2 regions of the Blautia sp. 210820-DFI.6.14 genome follow, and region 2 is predicted to be linked to the other one. Evidence: riboswitches for the same ligand, from Rfam matches in the RefSeq annotation. Region 2 holds a riboswitch; the other holds the start of a gene.

What was found. A riboswitch is a leader RNA that binds a small molecule or an ion and turns the genes downstream of it on or off. The one in region 2 is predicted to bind cobalamin.
Region 1: it holds a riboswitch for cobalamin, as region 2 does, so the genes downstream of both, LI112_RS11130 (leucine-rich repeat domain-containing protein) here and LI112_RS06220 (sirohydrochlorin cobaltochelatase) in region 2, are expected to answer to the same signal.

What each region holds. Positions count from the first base shown of each region.
Region 1 covers NZ_JAJCKS010000014.1:43,586-46,756, forward strand. The annotation lists gene LI112_RS11125 (energy-coupling factor transporter transmembrane component T) at 1-676, opposite strand, end outside; gene LI112_RS11130 (leucine-rich repeat domain-containing protein) at 976-1,830, opposite strand; cobalamin riboswitch at 1,885-2,041, opposite strand; gene LI112_RS11135 (DUF4430 domain-containing protein) at 2,136-2,669, opposite strand; gene LI112_RS11140 (Ig-like domain-containing protein) at 2,744-3,171, opposite strand, start outside.
Region 2 covers NZ_JAJCKS010000005.1:81,098-84,268, reverse strand. The annotation lists gene LI112_RS06225 (hypothetical protein) at 1-565, opposite strand, end outside; gene LI112_RS06220 (sirohydrochlorin cobaltochelatase) at 660-2,000, opposite strand; cobalamin riboswitch at 2,182-2,388, opposite strand; gene LI112_RS06215 (Na+/H+ antiporter NhaC family protein) at 2,435-3,171, opposite strand, start outside.

The DNA of each region.
Region 1 (3,171 bases), on a different contig from region 2:
GGCTTCTGGCAAAACGGATAGTCTCCGTCACATCCAGGATCACTGGGAGGAAACAAAAACATGCGAAACAGATATATGTAAGCATTGCTTCAAATGCAGAAACAGATACCGGAGCCTGATGCCCCTGAATGGTAAAACCAGCAAGTAAAATACGGGGATCATAACTTGCATAAGAAGCCCCATTCATACAGCCAGTGGCAAATACAAGGAATAAAGCTGCCATCACTGCCAGAAGGCTTTTATCCTTCTTCGTAAATTTGTAAATGGAAAAAGCAGTCCTGCCTTTTAATCCATATCCCCTGCTCCGCATGGAATCCGAAGTTTCTATGGCATTCTCCAAAGCCCATGTGACCAGTATCGACAGCATGTTAAAGCCCGCACGGATACGGTTAAAAAGACTGCCCTCTGAAACATCCCTTCCCATAGATTTCTGACCGTTCCGGATCACTTTAAGCTGCCCCGTAAATCTGGGGACAAAGCGAAGTGCCATGGAAAGGATCAGAGAAAGGGCCGGTATCAGCCTTCCAAACAGGTAAATAAATTTGTCACTTGTCATAACTTTATTATAACAGGAAAACCACTGGATCACTACGAACATGACCGCTCCAAGGACTACTCCATAGACTAAGGCCTCCAAAGTGATCCAGTTTCCACTGCTTTCTACATAATATAGCATCGTGACCCCATAATGATTGAAAAGTGGATTCAGAAGAGCCACGATCAAAAGACTGGGAAGGGTAAAGAGAAAGCTTTGCCTAAGTGTCCTTTTTCCTCCAAGCAGAAAGACGGAATAAGACAAAGCACCCGCATAAGAAATGCAGATAAAGACGGGATGCTGATTAAACATAGTAAATAACAGTACTACAGCAAAATAAAAAAAATTCAAAAATGGATGGCATGTGGAAAAAGCATCAATGATGGATTGATCCGCAGGCTGTCTGTTTCTTTTCTCGGTCTTATTTGTTGATAACACGTTTAAATGTACTCCCTCTTTAATCCCTGCTCTTCACAGTACAAATCCACTTTGCTTCCCTTTTTGCAACGTATCGTGCAGTTTTTGTTCACGATCTTTGAGCCAATATGCTCAGGATCATGATGTATCTCCAGATATTCCAGCCGGTTGCATCCATGAAAGACTTCCTCTCCAAGATACATGATATTTTCCGGAATATATACCTCTTTCAATTTCTTACATCCGAAAAAGGCCCTCTGATCTAATTTTTTAATTTCTTTTGGTAAGACTATGGTTTCAAAGCCACAGAAGTAAAAGGCTTCCAGACCAATTTCTTCCAGTGTATCCGGCAGCGTGATCTCCTTTAATTCCTTACAGCGGTAAAAAGCTCTTCTTCCTATACTCTTTAAATGCTCCGGGAATACCACTTTACTTAACTGCGTGCAGGAATGGAAACAGCACTCCGGAATCCTGCGGCATTCTGAACTGGTTTCAAATGCTACCTTTTTAAGGGCTGTGCATCCTTTATAACTATAATCTCCTAAAATTTCCAAAGATGCCGGAAATGTTACTTCTCTGAGAGAATGATTTTCCGAAAAAGCACTCTCTTTGATTTCTTTAACGGTCTGTGGGAATACAACGGGCTTACGGAGCTGGCAGCTTGCAAAAGCTTCCTTTCCTATGATTCTGCAGCCGGATGGCAGGATTATCTCTTTTATTTTCCCGTTGCCCTTATAACAGCAATCATCAATATAAATATATTTTTCAGGAATTGCTGCTACCTGTTTGTTTCTTTGCATACTGGCAAGCTGTGCCGTAAATGTACGATGATCAAATCGTAGTATACTCCATGTTGCTTTATCATTTTGTGAGCGCATATGATCTCCTTTCCAACGTTCGGATCATACAAACTGTATATCTTTTACATGTTTGTATTCTTTGCCTGACGTGTTGGATATACTGGCTCAAAATGTTTTCATAAGGCGTTTTTCATTCGATACATTTCACACAGGGAAAAGCAGCTCCGGAATCGCACCGGATTTCCTTAAATCGGCTGCCATCAGCCGAACCACGCTCGATTTTTTTGTTATTCTAATTATAACGATACGCCTTATTTCTGTCAATGTTCGCCAATGTTTCTGGTCTTTATCTCATACCAGTTTAACTATTTTTCACAATTTCTTTACTTCTTATCTTTGTATGGGTTTCCAACATCACTTCCAAGATTGCAGGTATACTTCCATTCAATCTTATCCCCATCTTTGGGCTTATAACTGGAAGCCCCATAATTCGGGAACTCTCCATTTACACTGTACATCCAGCCAGAATTTTTTCCGCAGTCAAATTCATAAAGCTGATTGATGCCTTCCACATAATAGCTTTTATATAACGGGGTGTATTTGGAAGAGAGCTGGATGTTCTTTTCCCCACAGATTTTTTTTAAGATGTCAAATACGGTATCGCCCGTAGTAAACTTAACTTCCACTTCCGGAAGTATCCAGCCGTCTTCCGGGACAAATTCTTTTTTGGTTTCTTTTAGATCACCGATATTGTCAAGGATCGTCTGGCAGTCTATCGAAATGGTACAGGCAGCAGGTTTTCCGGAATCCCCTTTTCCGAATCCACAGCCCGTAAGGAGACAGCTCCACAAAAGCATAAAACAGCTGATTCCTATTACCCCGATCCGTTTCCAATATATTTTTTTCAGTTGCTTCATAATTATCCTCTATCGGATGAAAAGGTACCAAAAACACTATTTGCTTTTTGATACCTTTTACACCCTTACTCTGTTTACTTAACTGTAATTTTTATCTTTTTTGTCACCTTTCCAGATTTAACTGTGATGGTAACGGTTCCTTTTCTCCGGCCTTTAACCACGCCCTTCGAGCTGACTGTTGCAATCTTCTTGTTGGAAGAACGGTAGGTCACTTTCTCCTGGGAAGTGATCGGGCTGACCACTGGTTTTAAAGTAACACTCTTTCCTTTCTTGATGGTCAGTTTTTTCTTGAGGCCGCTGATCTTCGTAGTCTTTACCTTTGCAGTCTGGACTTTTACTTTCAGAGTCGCTTTCTTTCCACTCTTTAAGGTAACGGTGATCTTTGCCGTTCCTGTTTTGGTTCCGGCTTTGATCTTTCCGTTCTTATAAACGGTCACGATCTTTTTGTTGCTGGAAGCCCAGGACTTTATGGAATCTCCATATGCCATGGAAACTTTCACTT
Region 2 (3,171 bases):
CAGTTTCTTTTGTATCAGAAGCTTCAGCATCGGCTTCTTTCTGAGGATTTGTTACTTTTACTTTATGATCGTACCATTTGTTCTTCTTTCCGATCAGAGCAACGTCAAATTCTTCGTCAATGGCAGGAACCGGAATGTCAAATCCATAAACTTCTTCGGTATATCCATCACTATAGGTTACTTCATCTGTTGTCGGCTCAAGAATCTCAGCTCCGTCTTTCTGGGCATCATCTGCCTTTCCAACAAAAAGGTTTACAATCTTCTTTGAATTCAGGCTTACATGAATCGTCATTTTACCGTCTTTGACTGTCAGTGTTCCCTTACCGTCATTTGCTTCATTTACATGAAACATGGAGCTGTCGGTATCAAATTCTGCACTGTAAGTACCGTCTTCAAGAACTTCTACTTTTGAAGTATCTTCTTTTTTCTCAGATTCATCCTTTGCTTCATCTGTTTTGGAATCCTCTGTCTTCTCTGTTGTTTCCGCAAAAACAACCGGACTGTAAGCACTGATCATAAGTGCTCCGCTTAATACGCATGCCATCATTGCCACTGAACGTTTCATAATATAAATCCTCCTGATTTTACAGGAAATGCCCGGAAGACAATCAAGCCTTCCGGGCAGTCCCGTTTATTGCATAAATTATTTACACATTACATTATTCTGCTGCAGAATCGTCTGTAACTTCTTCTGCACCATCTGTTGTGTCATCTGCTGCTTCTGCAGTATCATCTGTTGTTTCTTCAGCTGTATCAGCTGTTCCAAGAGAATCAATTGCTGCTTTTGTATGCTCTACGTAAAGATCCTCTACAGCTTCAATTCTTCCAAGACCTGCGATCTGGCAGTCAACGCTGTCAAATGCACCAGATGCATTGAACTGAGATTTCCAGGAATCGTCATCATCACCAGCCATATCGTTGTTTGCATGGTCACCAGCAACAACCATCAGCGGACGAAGAACAACTTTCTTGAATCCTGCGTCTTTAACTTTTGCAATAACAGCCTGGCATTCTGTATCTTCTGGCTTACCTTCTACAGTTCCAATGAAAGCGTTTGTAAATCCAAGATTATCCATCTGTGACTGCATCTGATCATATGTTACATTTGCTGTATGGGAAGTACCATGTCCCATGAATACAAATGCTGTGCCATCTTCTGCAGCTGCTTCCATGCTGTCATATCCAGCTTCTTTGCAAGCTTCATCTGTGATAGCCTGCGCAACCGCTTTCTTGTCATCGTTGATTACTGTAGCATCTTCACCAACTTCACCAAGCATTGGCTCTGCGATCGCAACAGATTCAAATTTATCTTTGTATCCATCAATTGCTTCTGTCATTTCATCATATTCAGCACCATGCATCAGATGTGTAGGCTGAACAACAAGATTTTTAACGCCATTATCAACTGCACGGTCAAGTGCCTGCTGCATATTGTCAATCACTTCATCATCTCTTGCTTCTACATGGTTGATGATGATCTGTGCTGTAAATGCACGTCTTACAGACCAATCCGGATATGCTTCCTGCAGTTTGTCTTCGATTCCTTTGATATCCTCAGCACGGCTGTCGTTGAAGGATGTACCAAAGCTTACAACAAGAAGTTCATTCTCACCGATTTCATCCTGGTTACGAGGATCATCTTTGGATGCATCACCAGTGTCACGTCCGAAGTAATCCGGATCAGCTTCTTCGCCTTCAACCAGTTCCTTCTGAGCGTCTGTCAGTTTATCCCATGCTTCTTTGGCAGCTTTGCAGTCTTCATCTGTTGTATCAGTTCTTTCCTGAACATAGATCTTGTCGATCAGTGCTGCTACTTCATCTGCTGCTTTCTGATCATCATCGGAAGCTTCTTCTGTATCAGCGGTTTCTGCATCATCTGCTGTTTCTTCTGTTGCTGTCTCAGCAGTGTCATCAGAAGCGTAGATGCTTGCAGATCCCATCATTGTGACTGTTGCTACAGTCATTGCAATTGCCAGTGCTTTTACAGTTTTGTTTTTCATGTTTTTTTCCTCCTGTACCTGTTTTCTCATGAAAATTAAAATGAATAACAAAGTACGGCAGCAAGCCTGGTCAAAAAATATTTTTCGGAGAAATACTATATTTCCCAACAAAAAAACTCCTGCACCGGGCTAGAGTTTCTGGATTATGGTACAACCAATTACTCGTGATCCGGAATTTAAAATCCCCGTACCAATAGCAGGCAGGTTTCCTGACTTACAGATCAATACACCCGAATCGTCTTCCCAGTTTCCCAGTGACTGTGCATACACACATGATTCTGCATTCCCTGTATACAGTGACGAGATCGTACAGGACTTACACCTGTTTCCCTTTTAACTGAAGGCTATTTGATTATCTAACATCAGCACCTGTTATTTTTATTATTCAATTTCTTACAGAATACCACTATTTTGGTCAATTTACAATAGGGCAGTTATTTTTTTAACACTAAATCGCACAACGGAAGCAGATACAAAAACACTGCAAATAAGACGCTGTATCCCGGTGCACCTGCTGCTGTAAGCGGAACAGCACACGCGATCGACCACGGCACCAAAGGTGCTATGAGTACTGCACTGTCCTCCAGATTATTGGCAAAACGCAGCTTATCCGGTTCTGTTCTGCTGCAGAGCTGATCTGTAAGCATGATTGCCAATGTCTGATTACATGCCATAACGCTTGTCAGGATTGATGTGACAAGCACTGCAAAATATGGTTTTGTCCTGTCGGCAAGCAAACAGACCATTTTCTGAAATCCATTCAGGATTCCTGTTGCCTGAAAAATTCCTGAATAAGATGAAGAAATGCATACGATTGCTCCAACCTTCAACATCGAAGTGATACCACCTCCATTCAGCATTGCCGCTACCGTCACATCTGTAGAATGGAAACCATTCAGAAGAAGTTCAGGAAGTTCCGTAAATGCCATATTCTGAAGGCCAATACAGACAGGAATTGCAGTAACTATACTTGCGATCATTGCGATCTTCACCCCTGCCTGCATAACAGACAACAGCAGAATCACCGCTGCAGGCAGCAATGCAATCCAGCTGAGCCGGAACTCACTGCCAAAAGCATGTCCAAGATCCGGCATCTCTGTTTTTCCATGAAGCTGTATGCTGACAGTCAGATAAAGAATACAGGTAATGGTAAATGGTGCCAATGCACTTT